DNA from 4 places in the Alteromonas sp. KUL17 genome. Region 2 is predicted to be linked to each of the others. Evidence: predicted binding sites of a transcription regulator. Region 2 holds the regulator's gene; each other region holds the start of a gene.
What was found. The regulator LexA, encoded in region 2, represses DNA repair genes until DNA is damaged. The targets are predictions, from matches to a motif close to TACTGTATNNNNATACAGTA.
Positions count from the first base shown of each region.

Region 1 (7,677 bases), on a different contig from region 2:
AGCTTCTCGACGATTGGTATCAAAACGCAAGCCCTGAACTTACCGATTATTTGGAAGGTGATATCAACAGTTTCGAACAACCTTCTGGCATAGCGTTCGAAACAGCTAATCCTCAACAAGAACTTTATCAATTGTTATCGCATTACTTGGCTAAGGTTCAACCGAATGCCTCAACCTACAATAAACGTTTGCTATCAGCTGAACAGCTCGAAGCATTAGAGCGCTTAGATTCACTTCCTGCTCAACAAGCGACGTTGATGCCTGAAACTACCATGATTGTGATTCAAGACGACAAAAACCCAGACAACATTGATGTATTCACTGCCCTTAGAAATAGCGCGCATTACAATGTAAATAGCCTATTTGAAGAAGAGGAAAACCGGGAGCCTTCTAAAGATTCAATCACGCTAGTTCATGGTTTGTTAGGCAGTTACCCTGACGCATTCTGGTATATCAATGCCTCAGAGATAACGTCTTCGATTGAGAAGCTTAAATCCATTAAAAGCGAAGCCGATTACAAAGCCTTGCTCGACGATGTTGGCATGCGCCGAACCAACCCTAATTTTTGGGCGTTTAGTGATAAATTAATGCAATGGTCTAGCGAGCGCTATCCTATTGAAGGCGGTCTTCTCGACTATAATCGGTTAGAAGATCGCTAAACCTTGCGCTGTGTGCCGTTTTACGCTTTTCTTTTGCAAAAAACCTGTGCTAATGTCCAACCATTGGAAATGAAAGGACATTAGCATTCCATGCCCTATCAAACCGTTGCTTTAATTGGAAAACCTCAGCACGCTGCAACCCACGACAGCCTGAACATTCTTGCCGAATATTTATTGGCAAAAGGCTGTAAATTATTGGTTGAGGAAAGTATTGCTGAAGAGCTTGAAACCGAGAACTTTAAAAGCTGTAACCTTGTCACTATTGGCAAAGAGGCTGACCTTGCCGTTGTGGTAGGCGGTGACGGCAGCATGCTTGGTGCAGCACGTGTGCTCGCTCGCTTTGACATTCACGTTGTCGGTGTAAACCGCGGAAATCTCGGCTTTTTAACTGATATCCACCCCGATGATATTGTTCAGCAACTTGACCTTATCTTTAACGGTGAATGCGTAGTAGAAGAGCGCTTCTTACTTGAAGTAGAAGTTTATCGACACGAAAAGCTTAAAAGTAACAACTCTGCTGTAAACGAAGTGGTGCTTCACCACGGAAAAGTTGCCCATATGATGGAATTTGAAATTTACATCGATGAGCAATTTGTATTCAGTCAGCGCAGCGACGGATTAATCGTAGCCACACCCACAGGTTCAACGGCTTACTCTTTATCAGCGGGCGGCCCTATTATAATGCCTAAGCTAGATGCGCTAACTTTAGTCCCCATGTTTCCTCACACACTGAGCAGCCGTCCAATCGTTGTTGATGCTGACAGTCAGGTATCGATGAAAGTATCAAAGGTTAACAGTGACTCGCTACAAGTGAGTTGCGATAGCCATATTGTTCTGCCGGTGCTACCTGGCGATGAAATTCGAATAAACAAAAGCGTAGACAAACTCCATCTTGTTCACCCTAAGGGCTACAGCTACTTCAATGTACTTCGTAAAAAGTTAGGTTGGGGTAGTAAGCTTTACTAACCTCTCGGCTCCATTTAGTTGATTCCATGTGCATTTATTACATAAGCCTGTAGCATTTTCTTGATTGCTACAGGCTTGAAAAATAAAGATTTTTTAATCTTCTCTAATTTCCTTAACGAAAACCAAGACTTATAGAAATATAAGTTTTCGGCATACCTGTTGCACCTATTACAATAAGTCGTCAGCACAAGGTTTTTGTTATTTGGCCTAAATGATGTTTCGCATCCCGCTGACTTATTTGCATTCAATAGGAGATATCATGAGTAACACCAATATCAAATTTACAGCCCCTGGAATGGATAACGATGCTGCTGCCAAAACAATCAAGGTATTGGATCAGCGACTGGTTGCACTATTAGATTTACAGTTAACGTTGAAGCACATTCATTGGAATGTAGTAGGACCAAATTTTATCGGTGTGCATGAGATGTTGGATCCGCAGGTAGATGCGGTACGCGAAATGACCGACACAATTGCAGAGCGAATTGCTACATTAGGTGGCGTACCGAAAGGTACACCAAAAGCCATTGTTGAAGGTCGCAGCTGGAACGATTATGAATTGGGTAAAGGTTTAGTACTTGACCACCTTAAGGCGCTGGATGCCGTATATGACGGTGTGAATGGTGACCATAGAAAAGCGTTAGAGCTTTTAGGTGAAATTGACCCAGTATCGGAAGATATGATCACCGGCCAACTTGCAGATTTAGAACAGTTCCAGTGGTTTGTGCGCGCGCACATTGAGTCTGGCAGCGGTGAACTACAGCAATAATGTATAATTGCTGGTAAACCACATAGTCATTCGGACTACCTGCTATTTAATTGAAATTGAATTTTAAGGAGAGCTTACGCTCTCCTTTTTGCTATCAGGTTCTCTACTGCGTTGTGGAATTGTTTACCGCTTGCTTTTGAGTTATTCAGCTACTTAGCATTGAGCTAATTTACTACTGTATAACCACTGTAACGAACGCATCTAGCGCAGCCTATTATTAATGGGTTACTCATAACCACTCCTTTTTAAACGCTCTATACAATATTGATTTATTTAAACTTTTCACAATCCACTTTAATTTTAAGTAAAATATTTACGACTTAACTTTACACAGAAAAAATACTGTATATATTATCAGTTACTGTATATATCATCATGTTCAACTTTTTTCGAGTGTGGTTATGTTAGCGCATCTTTCTATTTCAAATTTTGCTGTTGTAAAACAATTATCGGTTCAACTGGAAAACGGGTTGACTGCTATAACCGGCGAAACCGGTGCTGGTAAATCCATCGCCATTGATGCCCTAAGCTTGTGCTTAGGCGAGCGCGCCGACGCAAATGCGGTGCGAAAAGGCAGCGCAAAAGCGGAGATCATTGCTCACTTTTCTCTAAACGGCAATGTATTAGCTAAAGCCTTCCTCGATGAACATGAGCTCACCTCAGATGAAGATGAGAATAGCTGCTTTATTCGCAGAGTTATTTCAAAGGAAGGCCGTTCAAAAGCTTTTATCAACGGTATTCCCGCCTCACTTCAGCAGTTAAAAGGCTTAGGCCAGTTTTTGTTGGCCATTCACGGTCAAAATACTCACCTACAGTTGCTGAAAGAAGACCATCAAAGGGAATTAGTCGATGGTTACGCTAAGCACAACGACATATTAGTGCAGGTTAGAGAAACCTACTCTCTTTGGCGTGATAAGCAGCGCACGTTAAAGGCGCTTCAAGAACAAGCCCAGCAGCGCGAAGACAGAATTCAGCTGTTAACTTATCAGGTTCAAGAACTTGATGAATTCGCCATTGAAGAGGGTGAATTTGAAGAGTTAGAAATAGAGCACAAACGCCTGAGTAACGGGCAAAGCCTTTTAGAGCAAGCACAGACTAGCGTATACAATTTATATGAAAGCGATGAAGGCAACGCACTGTCAGTTATACAAAGCAGTATTGAACGTTTAGGCGAATTAGAGGCGCACGACGCTAGTTTAACGCCAATCATTGCAATGCTTAATGATGCAGCAATTCAAGTAGAAGAAGCGGCAGGAGAGCTACGTAGCTACTGCGATCACTTAGAGATCGATCCACTTCGCTTACAGCAAGTTGAGGCGCGCTATGCGAAGGCGATGGAACTTGCCCGTAAACATACTGTGATGCCAGAGGGACTTTATCAGCATCACCAAGAGCTAGCCGCCGAATTCAATGCTTTATCGGAACAGGAAACACTGTTAGGTACGCTTGAAGGCGAAGTAGAAGAAGCACGAGCAACGTATTTAACCGCGACCAAAGCGCTTTCTGAGAGCAGGCAACGTGCTGCTGGTAAGCTAAGCGAAGATATTGAAGTGCAAATTCGCCAAATGAATATGCCCCACGCAAAAGTGGATATTCAGATTCAATACGACGAACTTAAGAAGCCGGTGAGCACAGGTCTAGATACCGTAGAATTTAAAGTGTCTACCAACCCTGGTCAAGATGCAGGCAAATTAGAAAAAGTCGTATCAGGTGGTGAACTTTCTCGTATAGGATTGGCTATTCAGGTTATCGCGAGCGGCCATCACGCTACCCCTACTATGATTTTCGATGAAGTCGATACGGGCATTAGCGGCCCAACAGCATCAATCGTTGGCGGGCTTTTACGTAAATTAGGTAAACAATCGCAAGTAATGTGTGTTACCCATCTACCTCAAGTAGCGGCACAGGCACATAATCAATTGTTTGTTACCAAGCTTACCGACGGGGAAAGTACTGAAACCCAGATGTTGGCGTTGACGAAGCAAGACAGGATCGATGAGCTTGCAAGACTATTAGCCGGTGATAAAGTAACCAAGTCGGCGCTAGCGAATGCAAAAGAACTGCTTAAAAGCGCAGCATCGAACTAAAATGCAGTTGATTGGTCATAGTTGTCAATGTAGCATGCCTTCGCGCTTGCAATAAAACAGTCTCGAAATTCGCTTTAGCGAAGTTCATTGACACTAACAAAGGCAATACTGGACAAATTAACGCATGAAGTTGCAACACCTATTAGTAATTCTTGGTATCACACTAACATCAACCGCTTGCTCGAACTGGATTTATCGAATCGACGTTCCTCAAGGAAACTTCCTTGATCAAAGAGATGTGGAAAAGCTGCGCGTTGGAATGACAAAAGAACAAGTTATTTATGTACTAGGTAACCCTGTTGTTCAAGACTCATTCGACGATGACACTTGGTACTACGTTTACGATATGAAGCGCGGTATGAAAAAGCGTGGTGAAGATTTTCAAAAGCAAATGGTGATTAACTTTGTAGACAACAAAGTGACAACGGTTGAAGGTGACTTCGAGTTATCTGAAGACTTCAATACACCGCTTGATAACTAATTTTGTTTAAAAGGTAGCGTTTCTCGCTACCTTTTTTGTTTCTAATACCCTTCATAAAAACGCCTGTTTTTTAGAGATATATCGCTTACCTACTTGAGGTTTATATGGAACATAGTTTTTGGCACAGTAAATGGCAAAAGAACGAGATTGGATTTCACGAACCTGAAGGGAATGCGCTTTTAGTAAAGTATGCGTCTTTTCTGTTTGGCGACGATAGTCCTAGCACATCTTTAAAGCGCATTTTTGTACCACTATGTGGAAAGACCCGAGATATTGGTTGGTTACTCTCCAAGGGTTGTGAAGTGGTTGGTGCTGAGCTAAGCGAAGTGGCTATTATACAGCTGTTTGAAGAGCTAGGTGTAGAGCCTACCGTTACCACTACTTCCAACGGTAAAATTTACGCTAAAGACGGTTTAACCATTTACGTAGGTGATATCTTTAAACTTACATCAAGCGACTTAGGTGACGTTACGGGCATTTACGATAGAGCCGCTTTAGTCGCGCTGCCTAGCCCGCTTCGCGAGCAATATGCTGCGCATTTAATGGCCATTACTCAATGCGCCCCCCAGCTAATCATTTCTTTCGAGTATGACCAGAATGAAATGGCCGGCCCTCCCTTTAGCGTAAACGAAAAAACCGTCGACGCTCTTTATTCAGCGGACTACAACATTCAAAGGTTAGAGCGCTCGGTGCTTGAAGGCGGTTTGAAAGGCAAAGTAGACGCTGATAATTTGGTATTTGCACTAACGGCGAAGTAGACTTTTTTAAGACTTGTTGCCAATACAAAGCGTTGAAATGGTTGCTTTATAGTTTGCGTTTTAGCGCTGATTAACAGCGACACTAAAGCTATTCATACCCACACCAGCTAATGCGACTTGCTTAAATAAATGACTAGAGGCCAAGCAGTGCCTCTATGCCAAACAATATTGCACCTATCAACCCGCCTACGATCGTGCCGTTTATGCGAACTTTTTGAAGATCGCGGCCAATATTCAACTCTACCTGCTCAGCCATTTCACGTTCATCCCAACTATTGATGGTGTCGCGAATGTGACGGGTTAGAAATTCAGCCAACTCAGGCGCCATATATTTAGCCGCTTCTCCAATGTGCTTATTGAACGCTTTTGCTAGCTCACTGTCTTGCGTTAACGTGGTACCCAAATCGTTTAAAAGGCTCGACACCTTTGTTTCTGCTTTACCATTTTGCTGTTCAAGAGACGTTAAAAGCCATTGATGAAACTTTGCCCATGATTGCTGAACATACGCGTTTAACGCTGGGTCATTAATAATTTTTTCCCGATAGCTGTTTACCTTTTTCTCCATTAACGGGCTGTGCTGTAGTTCGTAGAGGAATTCGTGTACTTGCTCATCAAATGCATGGCGAATGGGGTGATGCTCATCTTCGTATACATCTTCCAAAATACTTGAAACCGCTTTAACAGCAATGAGTGCCCCCTGCTCGCTTAGCCAACTAGACGGCAATAGCTTTTCGATACGACTGTATTCAGTTTTTAGCCAGACTACTAACGTATCTGCTATGTAGATTTGGGTTTCTGGCTCTGCAAGCAGTGAGGCCAATTTCCCTAACACCCTATCAAGCACTACCTGATGCTGGCGCTCTTTCGTAACGGCGCTTAACGAGGTTGCCATCAATTGCCTAAGATCAAGTTGGTTAATGCCCTTCTGTGCGGTTTTAGCGATAAACGCTTTCACAGGTTTGTCATCGAGCACACGCAGAACGCCTGCAAAAGCATCGCATAGAAAGCGACTTAAACGGGTAGCGTTTCTATCCTGTGACAACCACCTTCCCGCGCCCTTAGCAGGGTCGCTGTCCCGAATTAGCTTCTCTATTGCTTCAGGATGAAAGAACTTTTCCTTAACGAACAATGACAGGTTATTAGCAATAACAGACTTGTTACTAGCCACGATATTGGTGTGCGGAATGGGGTACTTCGCTGGAATTGGCTTAAATAATGCTGTCACTGCAAACCAGTCAGCTAGACCACCGATGAGCGCCGCCTCACTGGCCATCTTAATAAGCCCCAACCACCATGCTCCTTGCAAGTTTGGATAAAACTTGGGAAGTAAAACCGTTAAAACAAATACACTTGCGGCAAAAATCAAACAGGCCAATGCAAGCCTTTTAGCCTTATTTAATTGCGTGTACTTGTCCTGCATAAACTACTCCGTTTAAATTACTCGTTTACCATCTTGGTCTATAAGTGGTGTGCCGTCTTCTTTAGCAAAAGGGCCTTGTGGCCATACAGGCAAAATATCCAGTACAGCTTCACTTGGCCGGCATAATTTCACTGTTTCTTTTGCGTTATTCGAATAGGAATTACCTTCAACTCTCCCAAGAGGTAAAGAAACTGCTTTTTCGTGTTCACCTTCGGGAATGCAAACAATAGGCCTATTCACTAAAACAGGATGTTCCAGCATCAATTCAAAGATGATTTCGTTACTCACTGTTTCATCAAGTAACCCTAATTCAGCAGCAGGAGACTTTGTTGTGCGAAGCGCTTGTCGAGGGTTAAGGTTAGCTGCATTCAACAAATAAGTTAGTTGTTCACGTTCCCACCCAACACGTAAATACTCAATAACCTGCACCTCATACCCAGCGGCCTTGATCACCGCCAGTACATTCCTAGACGTGCCGCACTCTGGGTTGTGATAAATCTTTATCATCGCCACCTAACCTCACTAAAAAGTAAAAAC
Region 1 covers NZ_BJKJ01000018.1:50,603-58,279, forward strand. The annotation lists gene KUL49_RS14995 (fatty acid cis/trans isomerase) at 1-659, shown strand, start outside; gene nadK (NAD(+) kinase) at 750-1,625, shown strand; gene dps (DNA starvation/stationary phase protection protein Dps) at 1,885-2,394, shown strand; gene recN (DNA repair protein RecN) at 2,796-4,481, shown strand; gene KUL49_RS15015 (outer membrane protein assembly factor BamE) at 4,606-4,962, shown strand; gene tmpT (thiopurine S-methyltransferase) at 5,067-5,720, shown strand; gene KUL49_RS15025 (DUF445 domain-containing protein) at 5,854-7,140, opposite strand; gene KUL49_RS15030 (arsenate reductase family protein) at 7,153-7,647, opposite strand.
Region 1: recN (DNA repair protein RecN) is a predicted target of LexA. The motif match lies at 2,735-2,754, and genes of this name have one in related genera.

Region 2 (7,677 bases):
GCTAAAAGGATATGACCGCCATAGCCTGTTTCACCTTTGGTTGCTTGCACCACATAATTGCCCGCACCTACGGCGATAAGAAATAGAGCAACGGCCCCTACGATGGGCCATGGACTTTGTGCGGGTACATAATATTTTTGGTATTCGTGATTCTGTACTTCGGGTTGCATTTTCTTCTCCTTACCCCTTCGGCCTATTCGCCATTTGATGGTGTTGAAGCCATAAAGGGATTCGGTGTTGTCGTTAGGTCACTGGCTCGCGCTGTGACGTCATAGAGTGTGTACTGCAAGGTAAAAAACGTAATTTCTTCAGGTAGCTGAGGGTCTACATAAAACTGCATGGGCATATAGGCTTCACTACCCGCATCTAATGGCTGCTGATTGAAGCAGAAGCATTCAGTCTTGTTCAGGTACAGTGCTGCCGTTCCGGGGGATACAGAGGGAATGGCCTGAGCTACGATATTGCTTGATGCAGGGTTTCTCACATAAAACGACACCGTATTAAGTTCGCCAGGGTGCACTTTCACGCGCTTGGTTTCAGCACGAAACTCCCACGGCATACCGGTATTTGTGCGAGTAATAAACTCGACGGTCACTTCTCGCGACTCATCAATCTCAACCGATTGATAAACCGCAGCCGTGCCTTCGGTTTTTCCGTTAATTCCCGTAACGTCGCAAAATACGTCGTACAAGGGAACAAGGGCAAAGCCGAAGCCAAACATGCCAATGACAATAGCAACAAGTTTAATAACCATCTTGTTGTTTGCGCTTTGCTGTGACATCACGTGACCTCCGGGTAAATCCATAGATGAAGGTTGGTAAACGCTTGCTTAGTCGTTTATCTCCCTCACCACCTGCAATGTGTGAATGTCATTCCCATCGGCTTTTGCCGGTTGAAAGGAATGACCTATTCACAACTCCACCTACCGTTACTTAACGACAGGTGGCGTTTCAAACGTGTGATAAGGAGCGGGTGATGGAATTTCCCATTCCAGTCCTTCTGCGCCGTCCCAAACTTGCGCTGATACCGGCTCACCTTGCTTTTTGCATGCCTTGATGAGCAGGGCAAGAAAGATGAGCTGAGATAAACCGAATGCAAAACCACCCAGGCTTATCCATTTGTTAAAATCAGCGAACTGCAATGCATAGTCAGGAATACGGCGTGGCATACCAGCCAAACCCACAAAGTGCATAGGGAAGAACAACACATTAACCGACACTAAAGAACACCAGAAATGCCATTTAGCTAACGTTGTGTCGTACATTTTTCCCGTCCATTTAGGCAACCAGTAATACACCGCAGCCATGATGGAAAAGACCGCGCCAGTTACCAGCACATAGTGGAAATGGGCTACAACGAAGTAAGTGTCGTGATATTGGAAGTCCACGGGCGTGATCGCCAACATTAGCCCTGACAACCCACCAATGGTGAACAGCACAATAAAGGCAATAGCGAACATCATTGGCATTTCAAAGCTCAGTGAGCCGCGCCACATGGTCGCTACCCAGTTAAACACTTTTACACCAGTAGGCACCGAGATAAGCATGGTGGCAAACATGAAAAACATTTCCATGTACACCGGCATGCCCGTGGTGAACATATGGTGAGCCCACACAACAAAAGAGAGCAGCGCAATCGACGCCGTGGCGTAAACCATAGACGCGTATCCAAACAGCTGCTTTCGAGAGAAGGTAGGAACAATTTGCGAGATAATGCCGAAAGCGGGCAAGATCATAATGTACACTTCAGGATGCCCGAAGAACCAGAAAATATGCTGGAACATAACCGGGTCGCCGCCACCAGCAGCATCAAAAAAGCTCGTGCCAAAGAACTTATCAGTTAACACCATAGTAACCGCACCGGCGAGCACTGGCATTACCGCAATCAGCAAAAACGCGGTGATAAGCCACGTCCATACAAACAGCGGCATTTTCATCCAGGTCATGCCTGGCGCACGCATATTAAAGATGGTCACAATCACGTTAATCGCACCCATAATGGATGAAATACCCATGATGTGAACAGAGAACACAAACAACGCTGTCGAATCGCCACTGTAAGTCGTTGAAAGGGGCGCGTAGAAAGTCCATCCAAAAGCAGGGCCGCCGCCTTCCATAAAGAGCGAGCTCAAAAGAATGAGAAAGGCACCTGGTAAAATCCAGAAGCTCCAGTTATTCATGCGCGGTAACGCCATGTCAGGTGCGCCGATCATCATGGGAATAAGCCAGTTTGCGAGCCCAGTAAAGGCTGGCATTACTGCACCAAATACCATGATAAGCCCGTGTACCGTAGTCATTTGGTTAAAGAAGTTTGGCTCTACAATTTGTAGACCGGGTTGGAATAGTTCAGCGCGGATCACCATGGCCATCGCACCACCAACTAAAAACATAATAAAGGCAAACCACAGGTAAAGTGTGCCTATGTCTTTGTGGTTAGTGGTAAACAACCAACGCGTTATCCCTTTAGGAATATGATCGTGGTGTTCATGGTCATCATGTAGGTGACCGTCATGAGGCGCAGAGGTATCTGGCGAAATAACTTCAGTTGCTTTGCTCATTGTCTGCTCCTAGTTTCCGTTTGCCACTGCGTTGACATCTTTGGCTTGAACCATATCGCCAGTTTTATTGCCCCAGGCATTTCGCTCGTAAGTGACTACGGCGGCAATTTCCTTAAGACTTAGCATTTTTCCAAACGCTTGCATGGCTGTTCCTGACTTTCCATGCAGCACGATGTCAATGTGACCTTGCTGATCTTCTAGTGCCATCTTGCTGCCTTTTAATGCCGGGAACACGCCAGGTAAACCTTCACCATTTGGCATATGGCAAGCAGCGCACGTTGCGTTGTATACTCGCTCGCCCTCTTTCATCAGTTCATCCATAGACATATTCATAGAAAGTAGACGCTGCTCTTCTTCTTTTGCTTTACGAACAATCTCTTCTTGTTCGCCCATCCACTTTTCAAACTCGGCGGGTTCTTTAGCAATTACCACAACCGGCATATAGCCATGGTCTTTACCACAAAGCTCTGCGCACTGTCCGCGATAAATACCCGGCTCATTCACCTTGGCCCAAGACTCGTTAATAAAGCCGGGGTTGGCATCTTTTTTCACGGCAAAGTCAGGAACCCACCAAGAGTGGATAACGTCGTCAGAAGTAATAAGAAAGCGTACTTTTTTCCCAGTAGGAATAACCAGAGGGCGGTCAACTTCAAGCAGGTAGTTATCTGTTTTCTGAAATTTGTTTTCTATTTGCTCGCGCTGAGTGGCGAGTAAAGAATAAAACTCTACATCGCTATCCATGTACTTGTAGTGCCATTTCCATTGAGAGCCTGTTACTAACACCGTCATGTCAGGCTCAGACGTGTCTTCCATAGCAATTAGAGTATTCGCTGCGGGTACCGCCATGAAAATAAGAATAAGGAAAGGAATAACGGTCCAAGCAATTTCGACCTTCACGTTTTCGTGAAAATTAGCTGGCTTGGCACCACGGGACTTTCTATGTAGATACATTGAGGCGAACATCACGCCAAAAACTACAACCGCGATACCTACACAAATGAAGAACATCAACATATGGAGGTCGTATACCTGCCCACTGATGTCGGTAGCACCGCGTCTCAAATTAAGCGAAGAGGCTTCTTCGCTTGCTTCTTGCGCAAAAAGCAAAGGGGAAAAAAGCAAAATTGGTATACTAGAACACCATTTTGCGAAAACGGTCGTTAGTTGTTTCACTCAGCACCTCCGTAATGGCGTGGTCAAAGACGCTGATTAATTTGCGCGATGCCCTACCAAATGGTTTGCGAACGATTGACCCATAACCTCAACTTGTAAAACAAATTTAGAGTCATTGTTATTATTTTGTTAATCTCTGTATAAGAATTGCGCAATAATGTCGTGCCGTCTAGTCTTTTCTATTAAAAATTTAACGAAGCGGTTAATTTTTAATCATTTACTAAAATGGTCGCGGGGGATTTCACGTGCAAAAAGAGAGAGCCATTGCTGTGGGATGCCCTTGGAATCAAACAGGCATTTTGAACACGGGATTAAAGTAAATGCTCGACTAACTAGTTAAGAAATCAATAAGTAATCGATTACTCAATGTCGATTTCAAACAAAATTCAAAATAAAAAATGGAAAATACTTGAAGCATTCATAGAAAGAATAACGTGAGTAATGATAAAAATAAGCGCGCAGAAAACCAACAGGTTTGCTGGGCAGGATAAAACCTAAGTTGGCAGATTGAAGAAAAAAACAGGAACAAAAGACATAAAAAAAGCGGCTAACGCGCCGCTTTTATACAAACAAGCTAAAATACTACATCCAGTCAGCGTTTCTGATCACACCCACCGCAATACCTTCTATCGCAAAATGTTCAGTCGCCAAATCGACTTTTATTGGTGCAAACTCATCATTCTCAGCATGAAGCAATACTTCACGCCCGCGTTTCTCTAGACGCTTTACGGTGACGTCTTCATCTACACGCGCCACAACCACCTGACCGTTGTGTACATCAGTGGTGCGATGAACAGCGAGAAGATCACCGTCTAAAATACCAATGTCTTTCATGCTCATACCGTTAACGCGTAGCAAAAAGTCGGCATGGGGTTGAAACAGTGCAGGATCGACTTTGTAGTGCGATTCAACATGCTCTTGCGCCAAGATCGGCTCACCGGCTGCAACACGCCCAATTAACGGTAGGCCTTCTTCTTGTGCGTCGTTATCAAGAGGGATATTGAGCTTAATGCCACGAGACGTACCAGGCAAAATTTCAATCACGCCTTTACGCGCCAATGCTTTCAAATGTTCCTCTGCTGCATTAGCAGAACGAAAGCCAAGCTGACGGGCTATTTCCGCACGAGTAGGCGGCATTCCCGTTTCTAACATGGTTGTTTTAATAAGTTCTAAAACTTCGGTTTGTCGAGCTGTGAGTGGGCGCATAAAAGACCTGTCTGTTCATACAGTTCCTGTAAGTATATACACCTAAAACTAAATAACAAGCACTTGCCGCGTCTTTTGCGATCTGCAATAGCCTACGACAAGTGCTTTCCTCTTATTTTACGAGAAGAGCCATGTTCGGGTTACTAATTTGTAACTCCAGCTCCCCATCACTATTTTGACGTGTGCGCATGCCTTCAACATTATCGAGCCCAAGTCCAGGGCTTTGCCACACCACATTGCCTTTATTATCAACCTCAACCACGCGATATGCGATGCTGTCATAATAATTGTACGAATAGTCATTCTCGTTAGGCTGGTAGATAGCGAGAATCGACTGATTAGACGACGTCGTTGGAACAGCCGCTATATACTGAGGGTAGAATGACGGTGCTATAGCGTCTTTGAGTTCTAATGCATCGCTCGCCACGTCATAAACATTGATGGTGTTGTAGTTTCTATTTAAACACGCAACTTCAAGTTCGCTATCACTATCAAAATTTACCGTGAGCAATTGGTCACAATTGGTTTCCAATTCATTCAATCCAACAAATTCACCATCCTGCATTTTATAGAGCTTGAGCGAACTATAGCCCCCAACAGCAAAATAATGCACACCGTCTTTTTCAGAGGCAGCAAGCGCATTAATTGAAAAATCGTTAATGATTGAGTCGATAAGCACCTGATTCTCGATATCAAACGCTTTAAGTCGATTGTTCTCAATAATAACTGCATCGGCGTAACTGTCGTTATTTACGTCAATGGCTTCAATAAACGAAATTTCACTATTCTGATTATTGTTCAGTGCCCATTGAATAGCGTTATCTGTAAGTCTCACGACATTAAACGACGAACTATAATCCAGTGCCCCTATTAGTAACTCACCCACACCGTCATTGTTGTAGTCTGTAACGACCGGTTTGCTATAGTTATAGACATCTTCGCCAACCTCAGCACTTATCGCAAAGTTATCCTCTTTATCTACCGATAAAATCTGAATAGATGATTCGTAACTACTTGTATCGCTAACAAAGACGGCTCTTTCATCATTATCGCCATAAGGTGCCCAACCCGCGGCATGATATCTACTCGCGCGCGGCGCACCTTTTATATCTGACAAGGCATATTCACCGTTGGCATCTTGTTGCGCTACTAAAATTTGATTCTCACCAGTCCAAATAATGTCGTCCACATTGTCATTGTCTAAATCGTCAATGAAAAGTGACATGCCACTGTAAGTGTTGTGGTTAAGAGCCCACTGCTCAGAGATTTGTCCCGCTTCTAATGCAAAACCTCTAACTTGTCCCCACTGACACTCGGAGACAACCACTATTCCTTCTGTAGCTGGGCTTTCTTTACTATAGGCGATATCACAAATGTCACCATGTTCCGCCGTTGCCAAACTGCTTTTCGATACTGCTGAGTAAATTGAGATATCATTCCAACTATCGGCACCGATGATTTCATCTACACCATCGTTATTCATATCACCCAGCACAACAAATGCGTCGCTGAACCCGCTACCGTATAGCCATTGGTTGGCACCGCTTTCGATATCAAATACATAACCATTGTTCGTTACCATTTCTATCGATGCGTCATCATCTACGTTACCAAAAGCAAGGTTATTGACGCCGTCAATATCGTACTGTTGCAACTGCTCACCTGTGCGAACATCTACAATGGCAATAGAAGTCGCATTGTAATATTCGCTCCCATATAAATAAGCAACTTCATCAACCCCGTCACCATTGATGTCATAAAATAAGCCAGAAATAATACTATCTTCAATAATAAACACCGCTTCTGCGTTACTTTCGCGGTCTTTTATTACAGACAATCCCTGTTGAGTAAGAAGGTAGATTTCATCATTATTGTCACCATCAACATCTTGGGTATGCACGCTTCTAATTTCGCCTTTAGTTGGCAGTTTATACGGATACACATAGGTATTTTTAAGCGTCTTACCTTCTAGCGAAAATGCGCCCACGTTTCGAGCATTTACCGTGATAAGTTCACTTACACCATTGGTCGAAGCAATAGCAAAGCCATGATTATAAATTGGTGTCATCACAGTAGTACGAGCATAAGCCGGGGCCTTGTCCGCATAAGAAGTGATTTCGAGCGTTTGTTGGGATTCAGTTCCGTCTAAGCTAGCGAAACTAAACATATAAGTTTGAGCGTTGAAAAGTTGATTCGCAGGTACATTCCAGGTCATCAGACCTTCCGCATTTAACGAAGCACCGGGAGGCGCTGAAATAAGCTCTCCCGCGACGTCATCGTCAACTCTGTCTGGGTCACTCATCGATACGGTAAACTCTACGTATCCGCCCGCAGTTACTACTTCAGGCATATTCGATGCAGTGAGCGTCATAGGAGAATTGCCGATCTCAACGAAAGTAGGCTGGGATTCAACAACGTTAATACCGTCTGACACCACCATGGTAACTTTAACTTCATCACCGAAGACTGCGCTGTAAGGTGGCAGCGTGGTACTATTAACATCGTCAAGGACTACACCATTTACATACCAGCGAAACGAAATCACCAGCTCTGAGTCGGGAGTATCTGAATCATAATAGTAGCCAGGCTCAACGGTGACTTCATCTGTGGTATAGACAGTCTCATAGGCATAGTAATAAGGCTGATTAACTACAGGAGGTACGGATATCGCATCGATATCTGAAAGCGCAAGGCCAGTATGGTTTCCGCTGGCAAACGCTGTTAAATTATTAAAGTATACA
Region 2 covers NZ_BJKJ01000009.1:36,889-44,565, forward strand. The annotation lists gene KUL49_RS09945 (cytochrome c oxidase subunit 3) at 1-170, opposite strand, end outside; gene KUL49_RS09950 (cytochrome c oxidase assembly protein) at 194-781, opposite strand; gene ctaD (cytochrome c oxidase subunit I) at 929-2,557, opposite strand; gene coxB (cytochrome c oxidase subunit II) at 2,567-3,730, opposite strand; gene lexA (transcriptional repressor LexA) at 4,313-4,936, opposite strand; gene KUL49_RS09970 (hypothetical protein) at 5,049-7,677, opposite strand, start outside.

Region 3 (7,677 bases), on a different contig from region 2:
AGGAAAGATGGGGTTTGCCATCGCTCAGGCAGCAGCACTCGCGGGGGCAAATGTAACCTTAGTGGCAGGACCTGTGTCGCTTGAAACGCCCGAACGCTGTGACCGTATTAATGTCACTACCGCAGAGGAAATGCTTAATACTTGTCAAACACTTAAAGCCTCCACAGATATATTTATTAGTACGGCTGCTGTAGCAGATTACAAGGCCGTGAGCGTTGCCGACAATAAAATTAAGAAAACTGGTGATGAGTTAACACTTACTTTTGTTAAAAACCCTGATATTCTAGCAACCATATCCACCAGCCAAGACAGACCATTTTGTGTGGGCTTTGCGGCCGAAAGCCAAAATGTAGAAGATTATGCACGCTCGAAGCTAGCCAAAAAGAAGCTAGACATGATTGCAGCTAACGATATTACTGCCGAGGGTCTGGGGTTTAACAGTGATAAAAATGCACTGCACGTAATATGGCAAGATGGTGATAAACGATTACCTGCAACCAGTAAAAACGAGTTAGCGGGTCAATTACTTGCACTTGTTGCAGAGCGCTACGCTTTAAACAATAAAAACTAACAGATGCTTATTAAGTGTCGATAATAAAAACGATAAATATAAACGCTTTGATGTAAGCCAACTTAACATGGAGCCCGAGTTGCTATAACTCGGTAGCGGAGGAAATACTTTCGTCATGCCTGCTGTCAAAAAAACAAATCGCAGAGCTCAAATTCTGCAAGCACTTGCTGGAATGTTAGAAACCAGCCCAGGTCAACGTATCACTACTGCTAAATTAGCGGAAAAAGTGGGAGTGTCTGAAGCGGCACTTTACCGTCACTTTCCAAGTAAAGCGCGAATGTTTGAAGGGCTTATCGAGTTTATTGAAGAAACACTTTTCACGCGCATCAATAAGATTGTGAATGAAGAGAAAGACTCGCTTACGCGTTGTCAGCTTATTCTTCATCTTATTTTGGGCTTTGCTGAGAAGAACCCGGGTATTACTCGAATATTAAATGGTGATGCGTTAATGGGCGAACAAGACCGGTTGCGCGCGCGCATAGCAAAGCTTTTCGAGCGTTTAGAAACGCAGCTTAAACAAGTGCTAAGAGAGCGCAAGCTACGCGAAGGTAAAACCCTTTCTGCAGATGAAGCGATTATCGCCAACATGATGATTTGCTACACCGATGGCCGTATTAATGGCTTTATCCGCAGTGGATTTACGCGTAAGCCAACCGAGCAGTTCAATGAACAATGGGCTGCTTTCAAGCAAATGTTTGTTTAGAACCCAATTAAGTTACGACTAAGGCGCTTTCAAGCGCCTTTTTTATTGCTTGTTTCCCATTCTATATTGCATTGATACTTTTCAAAATTAATATGGAAAGTGCAATTAAATCAATAGCTGCCGAGCACAGCTCTCAGCGTTCCAACATGCACATAATTCATTACTTCACTTACTATTCGTAAGCTACAGGCACAAAAAAAGCAGCATAAAAATGCTGCTTTTTAACGTTTAATAAATATGGACTTACTTGCTAAACGTGTTTCCAAAGAAATCGCCATCGTTCCACTTAGGCTTGTTCTTTTGGTTTGCTAGTGTCCAACCAATTTGCGCGTTAACCTTGGTGAAAGTCTCTGCCGCATTCCAGTTGAATGGTTGGTTAATGTCGTCACTAGGCTTATGGTAGTGCGTAGATAAGAACTGACCAAACACCTTGCTGCCATCTACGTTAGGATCTTTAGACTTCAGACCCGGCACCATAAACACTGAAGGCACACCTTGCTTTACAAACGCATAGTGATCTGAGCGAGTGAATAACGCTTGCTCAGGCCATGGGTCAGGGCTTAGTTCAATGTTGGCATTCGCCGCCGCTTTTTCCACTGACTCTTGCAAATCACTGTGGTTCGCGCCAAACGCAATAACGTCTGCAAACTCGTAAGTCAAAATTGGCATATCTAGATTTACGTTCGCCACCATTGAAGTAACCGGTACAGTTGGATTACGAGCAAAATAGTCTGCACCTAGCAGGCCCTTCTCTTCACCCGTTACCGATACGAACAGAATTGAGCGCTTTGGCTTTTCTTCCATTTCGCTAAACAGGCGTGCAGTTTCTAACATCACTGACGTACCAGACGCATTGTCCATGGCACCATTGTTAATGTTGTCTTTCTTCACGGTCTTGGCAAAACCAATATGGTCAGAGTGAGCAGAGAAAACCACATACTCGTTTTTAAGCTCTGGGTCAGAACCTTCAAGTACACCCACAACATTTGGGCTAGTGATGGTGTCGTGTACGCTCGTCTTACTGATATCAACCACACCGTTTAACGCAAAGCCTTGTGGTACTTTGTCGGCTTCAAGCTGTGCATAAACGTCATCAAGACTCTTTTCTGCGCCTTCAAATAACTTACGCGCAGCGCCTTCACTCATGTAAGCGCCACCTTTAAGCTGAGAAAAGCTGTTTGCAGGCTGACCACTGTCGTCTAACCATGCCATACGCGGCGTATGGATGTAGTTCAAACGGCTTTGATAAGGGCGTACCTTTTCATTTTTAGGCGTTGTGATAGTGATCATGCCAATAGCGCCATTGTCTACCGCATACTTTTGCTTTTGATAGCCAGACGCAAAGTGAGCGCCCTCTTCTGATGGAAAGTCACTTGGCTTACCAGCAAGCGCTACAACAACCTTACCTTTTACATCTAAGTCTTTGTAATCGTTGTGAGATAGCTCGTCTGCCACAATGCCGTAGCCCACAAAGACCATTTCACCTTTTACATTAGCCTCGGTGCTAAGCAAGCTCGGGCTAGCTAGATATTCTTTCGGATAGTCAAAATCGACGGTTTCGCCGTTTTGCGTGAAAGTAAACTTGGGAGACTCTTGAACCAGATTCGCTTTGCGAAACGCTACGTTTTGCATGTAGCCGTCTGTACCCGCTGGCTTCAAACCATATTTAGCAAATTCGGTCGCAATATATAGCGCCGCAATTTCATGGCCACGAGAGCCCGTGTCACGACCTTCAAGCAAATCATCTGCTAGGAAAAACAGGTGCGATTTGATTCGCTGTGTATCAGGGTTAAAAGCATTGTCTGTCGATGCGTGGTTATGGGCAGTAGCAGCAAAGGTCATTGCTGTCATTGCACTACCTATAAGGAGTTTTTTTATCATTCTAATTTCACCATATAACTAAGTGTGCATCATGGTAACGCAGTTAATAGGCGGAATACCATTAAACTGCTTATGTTTACCATGTGTTTCCTACCGTTGCTCGCATTTTATGAGCAAGGTAAAATTGTCAGTCGCATGCCGGCTCCGTTTCCGGATATTGTTATGTTTTTTTAGTGAAGAGCAGCATCTATGTCGAAAGACGATATTCTTTACCGCGTTCAGTTCATCAGCAATGGAGAACGTTACGAACTTTACGTTAGAACCCTTACTCAGGGCGCTTTGTTTGGCTTTATCGAGATAGGTGACTTTGTGTGGGACACCCACACAAGTGTTGTTGTAGACCCTAGCCATGAAAGGTTAAAAGCCGAATTTTCTGAAGTAACAAAAACTTATGTTCCGATGCACAACATTTTGCGCATTGACGCTGTAAATAAAAAAGGTTCGGCCAAAATTACTAAATTAGAAAATAAATCTGATAAAGTAACTGCTTTCCCTAGTCCAATATATACACCAACGAAAGAGTAACCGCCGGGTCATTCCGGTGAAGGTTGCCGGAGACCCTTATGTATCGCTATGTTTTAGCAGCATTATTATTTATTTGCAGCGTTAGCTCATCTGCAAAGGACCTTAACGATGAAAGCTTGTATCAACTACTTGATGACATTTGGCAATACGAGCTTTCGGTTTCCCCACTTCTAGCTTCTCGCGAAGGCGATGCTTCACTTGCCCACGTATTACCGGATATTTCTCCCAAGGCTCTGAAAGCACAAGATGAACAATGGCGTGCTTTTCAAAAGGCCTTAAGCCAGTATAAAAAAGAAGATATCTCTACTGATGCCTATATTGCCTTGCTGATGCAACAATATCGTTTGGCTAACTATGTGGACGAGTATACGTACCGCGCGCATTTAGTACCGATCAATTCAGAATATGGCTTTCACGGTGCAATGGCCTCGCTTCCTAATTTATCCACCTTTAAGCGCGTAGAAGATTATCAGGCCTACATTAGCCGCCTAAACGCGCTGAAACCTTATTTTGACCAACAAATTGCGTATATGAAACAAGCGCTAAAAGAAGGCTACACGCAGCCTAAAGTAGTGTTAAAAGGGTTTGAGAACTCGGTAGCGTCGTACATTGTTGAAAAGGCTGAGGACAGTGGTTTTTATTCTCCATTTACCCGCTTTCCAGAGTACTTTACTGCCGAGCAGAAATCAGCGCTAACGGAACAAGGCAAGGCTGCTATAAACAGCAGCGTGTTGCCTGCGTATCAAATGTTCTACGACTTCATGGTAGATGAATACATTCCTAATGCCCGTGAAGATATTGCCGCGAATAACTGGCCTGATGGCGTTGCGTATTACGCCAATAGAGCCAAGCATTACACCACCACGGATATGACGCCTCAGGAAATCCATGATTTAGGGTTGTCTGAAGTAAAACGCATTCGCGCGCAAATGCGGCAAATTGTGGATGAGCTTGGCTTTGATGGCGACATTAACGACTTCATTGCGTTTTTACGCGAAGACCTGCAATTCTATGCCACCAGCGCTGAAGATTTACTAAAAGAGGCGTCGTTCATTGCAAAGAAAATGGACGCAAAGCTTCCTTCGCTCTTTGAGTATCTGCCAAGAACGCCTTACGGTGTAGCGCCTGTACCAGACGCTATCGCGCCCAAATATACAACGGGCCGTTACATTCATCCTAGCCGCGATGATCAGCCAGGATATTACTGGGTAAACACGTATGCCCTCGATAAGCGCCCTTTGTATGCATTGCCTGCACTGACCTTGCACGAAGCAGTGCCTGGCCACCATCTTCAAATATCGTTGGCAGCAGAGCTTGAAGACTTACCTATGGTACGTCGTAACACCTATATTTCAGCGTTTGGTGAAGGCTGGGGTCTGTACTCTGAGTTTTTAGGTATTGAAGCAGGTATTTACGAAACGCCGTACGACAACTTCGGTCGCTTAAGCTACGAAATGTGGCGTGCGTGTCGCTTGGTTGTGGATACCGGTATGCACACGATGGGCTGGAGTCGTCAACAAGCGGTTGATTATATGATGGAAAACACCGCGCTTTCAGAACACAACGTAAATACTGAAATAGACCGCTATATCTCTTGGCCAGCGCAAGCCTTGTCTTACAAGATTGGTGAAATCAAAATTAAAGGCCTTCGCAAGAAGGCAGAGAAAGCATTAGGCGAGCGTTTTGATGTGCGTAAATTCCACCGCGCCGTGTTAGAAAACGGCTCAGTTCCATTGTTTATCTTGGAGCAAAACATCAATACGTTTATAGAAGAACAAAAGGCACAATAGACATGATCGTTGCATTTGGTGTTATTGGATTACTTATCCTGTTTTTAATTTACTTTGTGCTGCGAGCGCAGAATTTACAGAAAGAGCTGGCGCTATTGCGCCACTCGAATAAACAGACCAACAACAAGGTTACGTATGCTTATCGCAACCTTGTTCTTGTTACAGATGCGTTAGAGAAAAATCTTACTGCGCGTATTGAAAGTGCCTATAAAAGCCGCCTTATCGACCAAACTCAATACAATGCGCTGCACCCGCTTATGCGCAACTTTTCGACTATCGTCATGGCCTGTTGTGAGAAAGGCATGTCATTTGAGGAGTCACTGAATAAGGTGCTGCTTAATGAAGAAGTGACGCTTGAGGAAATTCGTGAGGTGGTAAAGGCTCTACCTAGCAACGTTCGCATGGTGTGGGCAAAAAATACCGCAGACGGATTTATTGCTTTTTGCCAAACCGTTACAGCAACAGTAAGCGGCACGACTGCAAAGGCTCAAAAAGAACCATCTGAAGAGTAACATTTTACTCTGTGTCCCTCGTTAGCGCTTATACAGCGCTAACTTTATGACAGGGTCGCCCGCTTTGCTATGCAGTAAGCTCAGCGCCCCTGGCCCCCCTAAGCTACGCTTTTAAAAGTTTAATCTTTTTACCTTTCCAAACTAATCAGTAAGTTAGCGCTTAAAACAACAAGTCAAAAACCTTTTGTCTTGAAAAGGGTTATTGCTGCACTATAATACTGTATAAAAATACAGTTTATTTTGAGTGCCATGAATAAATCGTTATCTGTGCTTAATAACCACCCGCATATTTGGCGGGCCAGAGATCAGAAGCAAAGTGAAGCCAAGTTTTCGCTGGGCTTTCCGCGTCTGGATAAAGCGCTTAACGGTGGCGTTGCATCTACAGGCCTTGTCCGTATCTCCTCGTTAACCGGGGTGGGTGAGCTTTCACTCTTTAAACGAGTTATTTGCCAGCATCGTACGCACAAACTGGTGGTGTTTATTAACCCTCCCGGGCTACTACAGTCGCCATGGTTAGAAAATCTGGGGCTTAAAGCGCAACAAGTGCTGGTAGTAAAAACACGTTCTGAACAAGAGTCATTGTGGGCTGCTGAGCAATGTTTAAAAAGTACGGCTTGCCATTGCGTAGTGCTGTGGAGTAATGCTGTAAATCAAAAAGAAGCGCGACGCCTACAGGTAGCAGCAACGCATAATGATGCGCTGTGCTTGCTGTATACTCCACCGCAACAGCAGGCCTCACAGTTAGGTTACCCAAAGGCCGACATGGGGAGCGATTCACAAGTCAACCTGTCGAATGAAAGCGACAGTGCATTACCCATCACGTTGGATATTGCGCTAAAAGGCAACCCCCACGCTTTGGCGGTGAACATACGCAAGCAGCGTCATGGCTGGCCCAAAGATAACATTGTTATTTCCCATCGGTGGACCCCCGACAATCACGCCATTAAATGGGCCATGGCACACAACACGCTTTCCGATCAGGCATTACACTCTGTGAGCTAATGATGCTGTGGGCTTATATTTACTGCTATCAACTAACTTTAGACAGCCATATCAAAGCGGCTAGAAGTAAGCGTGCACATAGCCAGTTGTCGAAGCACGAAACTAACAACCAGTATTCAGCGTTAGCGTCGAATACTCCCGTTGCGGTGTACTGCAGTAAAACAAACAAAATTACGCAGTGTAATGATATTGCGAAAAAAGAAGGTATTGAAATTGGGCATGGGCTAGCTCAAGCGGCGGCGCTATGCCCTTACGTACATATTCTGCCTTTCAGTGAAGAAGCTGAAAAGCATATGCTGACGCAGTTAGCCCATCGGCTTTATCCACTGGCTTCTGACATCGTATTAGACAACCACATTCACTCAAATAGTGTAAACGGTCTGGCAGTAAGGCTAGATAACCTAACTCATTACTATGGCGGTCATACGCCACTGTGGAAAACTTTAACCCAAGCACTTGCTGAAGCAGATATTCGCTATCATTTTGCTAGCGCATGGACAATTGAGGCCGCAAAAGTATTAGCGCTTCATAAATTTAATACCTACTTGCATACATCCGATGACATAAAAAAAGCGCTAAGTACGTGCCCGCTTTCTATTACGGCTCTATCACCTAAAGTCATTGACTCGTTGGCAAGGGTGGGCGTTTCCTGCGTACAACAGCTGTTGGCAATGCCGGTACAAGAACTGGGTC
Region 3 covers NZ_BJKJ01000033.1:6,350-14,026, reverse strand. The annotation lists gene coaBC (bifunctional phosphopantothenoylcysteine decarboxylase/phosphopantothenate--cysteine ligase CoaBC) at 1-571, shown strand, start outside; gene slmA (nucleoid occlusion factor SlmA) at 687-1,274, shown strand; gene KUL49_RS18980 (M28 family metallopeptidase) at 1,518-3,155, opposite strand; gene KUL49_RS18975 (DUF1820 family protein) at 3,345-3,680, shown strand; gene KUL49_RS18970 (DUF885 family protein) at 3,719-5,470, shown strand; gene KUL49_RS18965 (hypothetical protein) at 5,473-5,982, shown strand; gene KUL49_RS18960 (recombinase RecA) at 6,232-6,984, shown strand; gene KUL49_RS18955 (DNA polymerase Y family protein) at 6,984-7,677, shown strand, end outside.
Region 3: KUL49_RS18960 (recombinase RecA) is a predicted target of LexA. The motif match lies at 6,199-6,218, and genes of this name have one in related genera.

Region 4 (7,677 bases), on a different contig from region 2:
CCCTCAGACTCTGACCCCAATTTTATACGTGGGAGTTATCTTCTAGTACGTTTTGGCGCATGGATTCACATGGGCTTTGACAAACCGGTCTCCCAACCACTTTAGCTGGAACACCCACCACAGTAACGTGAGCCGGAACACTATTAAGTACAACGCTACCAGCGCCCACTTTTGAGCCTTCACCTATTTCAATATTTCCAAGGATCTTGGCGCCAGCGCCAATTAACACGCCTTGGCGAATTTTAGGGTGACGGTCGCCCGACTCATTACCGGTACCACCTAATGTAACGCTCTGCAAAATAGATACGTTGTCTTCAACTACTGCAGTTTCGCCCACTACAATGCCGGTTGCGTGGTCAAACATGACGCCTTTACCTATACGCGCAGCAGGGTGGATATCTACACCAAAGCTTGCCGAGTTGCGGCTTTGTAAGAATAAAGCAAGCTGATGACGCCCATGAACCCAAAGGTAATGCGCCATGCGGTGTACTTGCACAGCATGAAAACCTTTAAAGTGAAGTAAGGGAGTAAGGTAATCGTTGACCGCCGCATCCCGCGCCTTAATCGCTAGAATGTCAGCAATAGCCGCTTCGCTGATGCCAGGCTCAAGTAAGTAAGCTTCATCGAAAACTTCACGAATGGCGAGCGCAGGCATGACGTCGTCTGCCATTTTGTTCGACAGAATAAAGCTAAGCGACGATTCAAAGTTGTGATGTGCAAGAACACTGGCATGCACATAGCTAGACAGCAAAGGCTCTTTTTCAGCAACAACTTGCGCTTCTTGTTTCAGCGTAGACCAAAAATCGATGGGCGTAGTAAGTGCGGTCATGAGCATGTCCCGTTATATAAAAATGCTGTGTTCTATAAGAAAATTGAGTAAGCAGTCTAACTTGTTCCTTGCTGGGCATATCTATGCTGACAAAAGGGAACGCGTAAAAGTTTACCTGAGTTTGATGTGATGCAATACCGATGTGATACCGACCAAGCGCATAATTCGATCAATTTATCGAATTAATTCGTTATAGCTAATAACCGTATCGTACATGTATACATCGTTAAAGCACTCTGCTCTCTCGCTGCGTCTAACTGAGTGCTTCCATTAACTTAATAGAACGTTCAGAGCGCTCGTATCTTTCATTAAATAATACTTAAAATCATGATTGCACACGAACGTATAATGCCGTTGAAGTTTATCTTCACTGGGAAAAACTGGACTGTATAAATTAACAGGCAGGTGGCATAATAGCGCGCTGCTGAATGTATAACACTATCAACTAACAGGTACCACACTATGGATGTATCTCGACTGCTAGACGAGCTAAACGACAAACAGCGTGAAGCAGTAGCAGCCCCACTATCTAACGCCCTAGTTTTGGCTGGCGCGGGCAGTGGTAAAACCCGCGTATTAGTGCATCGCATTGCGTGGTTAATGGAAGTCGAAAACATCGCCCCTTTTTCTATTTTGGCAGTAACCTTTACCAATAAAGCAGCCAAAGAAATGCGCGGCCGAATAGAGTCGTTGATGGGTCGCAGCCTGCACAATATGTGGATTGGTACCTTCCACGGGCTTGCGCATCGCTTACTACGAGCGCACCATGCAGAAGCCAACTTGCCTGAGAATTTTCAGATAATTGATTCGGACGATCAGTATCGACTTATTCGCCGCATTCTGAAGGCCATGAACCTGGACGAAAAGCATTGGGCGCCTCGTCAAATTCAGTGGTACATAAATGGCAACAAAGACGAAGGCTTGCGCCCTCAGCACATTGAAACCCACGGCGATCATATTCAAAAGACCATGCGCGAAGTCTATGCGGCATATCAAGACGCTTGCGACCGTTCAGGCTTGGTAGATTTTGCTGAACTGTTGCTACGCGCACATGAATTATGGGCTAAAAACCCAGAAGTACTAGCCCACTATCAACGTCGTTTCCGTGCAGTGTTGGTAGACGAATTCCAAGATACCAACAATATCCAATATGCATGGCTTCGTATGCTGTGTAGTGGTGGTAATAATAACATTATGATTGTTGGCGACGACGATCAGTCTATTTACGGCTGGCGCGGCGCGAACGTAGATAATATTCAGCACTTCCTGAAAGACTTCAACGAGCCTACTACTATTCGCCTTGAGCAGAATTACCGCTCTACAGGAAACATTCTTAAAGCGGCGAACACGGTTATCGAGAACAATACGGGCCGTTTAGGGAAAGAGCTTTGGACGGAAGACGCGCAAGGCGAGCTGATTTCTGTATATGCGGGTTTCAACGAGCTAGATGAAGCGCGCTTTATTGTTTCGAAAATCAAAGATTGGCTGAATCAAGGCAACGCCCTTACTGATACCGCCATTCTTTATCGAAACAACGCCCAGTCTCGAGTACTGGAAGAAGCCTTGCTACACGAAGGGTTGGCGTATCGCATATACGGCGGTCTGCGCTTCTTCGAACGCCAAGAAATTAAAGACGCCCTTGGCTATATGCGCATGGTGAGCCATCCGCACGACGATGCAGCTTTCGAGCGTGTAGTAAACACCCCAAGTCGCGGTATTGGTGAGAAAACCTTATCGCAAGTGCGCGACACCGCGCGAATGCACAACTGTTCAATGTGGCAGGCGTGTCAGTTGCTCATTAATGAAGGTGGCTTTAAAGGCCGCGCGCTAAACGCAATGCAAAGCTTTGTGTTGCTAATTACTGAGCTAGAGCAATCCACGTTAGATGAGCCCCTTGACCAACAAGCCGATAAAGCTATTCGCCAGTCTGGTCTGTACGCCATGTACCAAGCAGAGCGCGGAGAAAAGGCCCAAGCACGTCTAGAAAACCTGGAAGAATTGGTTACTGCATGTAAAACCTTTATCGTGCCTGAAGAAGCCGAAGAAATGTCGCCTCTGGCAGCCTTTCTAGCTCATGCGTCGCTGGAAGCAGGTGAAACCCAGGCGGATAAAGACCAGGATGCCGTGCAGATGATGACTATACACACCGCTAAAGGCCTTGAATTTCCACTGGTATTCTTAGCAGGTGTAGAAGAAGGCATGTTCCCTAGCCAAATGACCAACGACGAGCCAGGTCGAATGGAAGAGGAACGCAGACTTTGCTATGTTGGTATGACCAGAGCAATGCAAAAGTTGTATATTACTTATGCAGAAAGTCGTCGACTCTATGGCCAAGATAAGTATCATACTGCTTCTCGATTTATTCGCGAAATGCCAGCAGACTGCGTTGAAGAGGTTAGGCTGAAATCGACTATCTCGCGGCCCGTGCACAACCGCTTTAGCCAAGCGACGTCGCACGCCAGTTTTGAAGAAACGGGCTTTAGTTTAGGTGAGCGAGTTGTACACCGTAAATTTGGCGAAGGGATCGTACTTAACTACGAAGGGAGTGGAGAGCACGGTCGAGTTCAAGTAAACTTCGACGAATTTGGCAGCAAATGGCTGGTACTTGCTTACGCAAAGCTGGAGAAAGCGTAACATTATTAATAGGCAAGGTAGCCTAAACCTAAGTTGAAATGTATGCAGCAACACGTGCTGATCATCGAAAATGGTGAAGGCAACCTTGAACTTATAGCGAAATTAGTACGCCGGGCAGGTCTTACCCCCGTTGGCGCAACGTCGCTGACAGAAGGCAAAGCGCGGTTTTCGCAAAATATGCCGGAAACCTTTCTGTGTGCTATTGTTGCATACTCGCTTCCCGATGCACCAAAAGGCGAAGCCATCGACTTTACGGTTGAGTCTTTCATTCCCACCATTGCTACAACAGAAAGTTTAGATAGCGCTATTCGCGATAAAGTCCTAGAACGTGACGTTGTCGATTACATTCCCAAAGAAAATTCGCAGAACTACGACTACCTCAATCGTCTTATTAGCCGATTAGAAAAAAACAAGTCTACCGGCGTCGTCGTGGTAAGCACTAATCGGGTGTTGCGCTCAAAAACCGTTTCATTACTTCAGCGCCACAATTTTATTGCGTTTGAATGCCTAACGGCTACAGACGCTATGCAATGCTTGTCTGAACACAAAAACGTACGTCTTGTTATCACTGACAACACGCTGCCAGATATGACAGGCACGCACTTTGTCGCCAGTTTAAGAAAAGCCTTCTCGAAAGAGCAGCTGGCAATTATGGGCGTTGCTGGAGGCAAAGGCATGTTAATGTCTGCGCACTTCATTAAAAGTGGTGCAAATGACTTCTTGCGAGTGCCCTACTGTCATGAAGAGTTCTTGTGTCGCGTGATGCAGAACGTAGAATATATTGAGAGCGTTGAAGAAATTCGTCGTGTGGCCAACACCGACTATTTAACAGGTTTGCCTAACAGGCGCCACTTCTTCTACATGGTTACTGTACAACACCAAAACCTGTCTGAGGATCACGCTCTCGCCCTTATTGACCTAGACTTTTTCAAATCGATAAACGATACCCATGGCCATGACGCAGGTGACATTGTGCTAAAAGCCATGGCGGCCCTTATTGAGTTTTATTTTCCAGACGAAATTATTTCCCGCTTTGGTGGCGAAGAGTTTTGTATATACATGCCGTCAACACCACTAAAAGAAGCCAGTGAGCGTTTAGACGACTTCAGAAAAGTGGTGGAAGCGGAAATTATTCAGCTGCCTAAAAGCGACATTAAAGTGACCTGCAGTATTGGGGTAAGTGGCGCCCACACTCAGCGCGTAGATAAGCTACTAAGCCTTGCCGACAAGCAGCTTTATGCCGCCAAAAATAGTGGGCGTAACCAAGTGAAGTGCGAACCACCAGATGTTCCTCAGCAAGAGCAAGCTTTACTGCTTTAGCTTTTCACTCAATCAACCGCCGCTAAGCTGTCCGACGTTTCATTAAAGACTTGTGCGCAAAAGCCCCTACTCCACCGCTAGCTTTCGCGCTTTACGCTGACTGCGGTAATTAACTAGCGAGTCGGCACTAAACAAGATAAGCGCAAACCACACAAAGCCGAAGGTTACCAAGCGCGACTCTTCAAGCGGTTCGCCGTAAAGGTAAACCGCCAGAATGAACATAAGCGTAGGGCCAATGTACTGAAAAAAGCCCAGCGTTGAATACATAATGCGCCTTGCTGCAGCGGTAAAACAAAGTAGTGGCGCGGTAGTTACAATGCCAGCCGCTAAAATAAGGGTATTTAGCGTGGCGTCGTTATTAAATAAGTTACTGTACTCAGAGCCAAAGAAGACCCAGTAAATAATAGCGAATGGCGAGAGCATTAAAGTTTCAATGAATAGGCCGGGTAGCGAGTCTACTGCCACTTGCTTGCGCAATAAGCCGTACACGCTAAAACTTCCCGCGAGCACCAAAGCAATCCACGGCACGTGGCCATAAGAGAAAATAAGAATAGCCACGCCAATAACGGCAAGCCCAACGGCTACACGCTGTAAGTTACGCAACCTTTCACCTAAGAAAAGTCGCCCTAAAAATACGTTGATAAGAGGGTTGATGTAATAGCCAAGGCTTGCATCAAGAATATGGTCGTTATTAATTGCCCAAATAAACAAGAGCCAATTCGCCCCGAGTAACAACCCTGCAACGAATAAAATCTGCATAACGCGCTTATTGCGAAGGGCGGCGCCCACTTTGGGCCACTGCTTTAACGCGGCTATAAGCCCAACCAACAGCACCACAGACCAAATTACCCTGTGCATTAGGATTTCAGCAGCCGGCAATACCATCAACTGTTTGAAATAAACAGGTGCAACACCCCACATACTATATGCGGCAATTGCACAAATAACGCCGACTTGAGCGGCACTGGCTTGCTTAGACAAGACTGACTCCAACGAAATTCGGGGGAAGAAGGCGCGTATTGTTTATCAGGTTAGGTGAATTCACAACCCTTAACGCTTTCCAATGCGGCAAAGGACGTGTAACAAGCGGCATAATTAATGAAACGCAATTAACAAAAAATGAAAAAGCCCCACTAAATGTGCTCATTCAATGGGGCCTAAGATGCGTTCGTCATGAAAAAACAGGACAAGGTTTATCGCGGGAATGGTGCTACAGCAGAAACAGTGTGCCCAAACCTAAGAACGCAACAAAGCCTACAATGTCAGTGACAGTTGTTAGAATTACAGAACCCGACAGTGCTGGGTCTATTTTCAGCTTGTCCAAAATTACAGGTACAAACACGCCTGCAAGTGCGGCGGCTACAATGTTGAACAGTATGGCCAAACAGATAACCAACCCTAACATGGCATCGGTAAACCAGAAATAAGCAACAACGCCAATTACTAAGGCCCAAATCACGCCATTAACGCCGCCTACTTTAAGCTCTTTCACCATCAGCGCCCGTAAGTTGGCAGGCGTGACCTGCCCCAACGCCAAGCCGCGTACAATCAGGGTTAGCGTTTGACTACCTGCAATACCTCCCATACTTGCCACTACCGGCATCAGTACCGCAAGGGCAACCACTTGTTGAAGGGTGCCTTCGAACAATCCAATAAACCACGAAGCTAAAAATGCGGTAAGCAAGTTAATGCCAAGCCAAAGGGCACGATTTTTCGCACTTTTGGCCACAGGCGAGAATAAATCTTCGTCCTCATCCATACCGGCCGAAGCCATCACTTGGCGTTCGTAAAACTCGTTAACCAACTCACTTGCAGAGGTCACATCTAATCGGCCGAGAAGCTTGTTGTTTTCGTCAACTACCGGCAGCGACGCAAGCCCAGAACGTTGAACAAGTAGCGACGCATTCATAGTGTCGTCAGCCCCTTGAATGGTCGTCACACTTTCTTCCGACAAGTCGAATAGCGACACGTGATCTTGCGCATTGAAGAGGTGGCTAATTTTAACTAGCGCGGAAAATTGACCTGAGCGATTCACCAAAAAAATGCTGTCACAATGCTGAGGTATGTCACGTCTTAATAAGCGTAGCCCTTCGCGCACTTTCGCGTTCGAAGGTAGCACTAACTGCTCGTGGTTAACCCAGTGCCCTATTTGGTTATCGGGGAATTGTGTGGCTTCTCTGAAGTACTTACGCTCTTTGGAATCAAGTGATTCATAGGCCATATCGACTAGGCGTTTTGGCAATGAATCGAGTAGTTCCAGTAAATCTTCTGCGTCAATATCAGCAAAAATAGACGCCCATTCGTCGTGCGGCGTATTGTCGATAAGAATTTCACGGGGGTCGCTACGCATCTCAACCAATACGTCGAGCTTACGGTCGCGAGGAATGCCTTCCCATACCGCCAAACGTTTTTCTACGGGCAACGATTCTAACAGTGATGCGATGTATACCTCGTCCTGCCCCGCAAGGGTGGCTAACAAGGTCGCCGGATCGTCACCCATACTTTCGGTAACAATCTCTTCAATTAAATCTGGTAATGGCTCTGCCATGCTACACCTCCCGTTAATACCGCTCACTTCCTTTACACAACGTAACAACAGGCATTGTGGGATGATGCAAACCTATTAAGACACTGCTATCCCAGCATATATGTACCCGTACCAAAGGCTATATGATCGCCTTTTTCGTTGTGCAATTCCATTCTACAAACCACTAATTTACTGCCCTTGCGTATAATCGTGGCTGTCGCAACAAAGCGCTCGCCTCTTCCCGGCCTTAAGTAGTCGACGCGCATATCGACCGTGCCCATGGTGGGCAATCTAACTTGAAGGTCCGCAAGGTGTTCACGTGCGGTTTGTTTGATGGTTTCTACAATTGAAACTAAACCACCGATGG
Region 4 covers NZ_BJKJ01000026.1:461-8,137, forward strand. The annotation lists gene cysE (serine O-acetyltransferase) at 23-829, opposite strand; gene uvrD (DNA helicase II) at 1,292-3,463, shown strand; gene KUL49_RS17385 (diguanylate cyclase) at 3,506-4,783, shown strand; gene rarD (EamA family transporter RarD) at 4,850-5,764, opposite strand; gene KUL49_RS17395 (magnesium transporter) at 5,994-7,331, opposite strand; gene KUL49_RS17400 (thioesterase family protein) at 7,418-7,677, opposite strand, start outside.
Region 4: uvrD (DNA helicase II) is a predicted target of LexA. The motif match lies at 1,213-1,232, and genes of this name have one in related genera.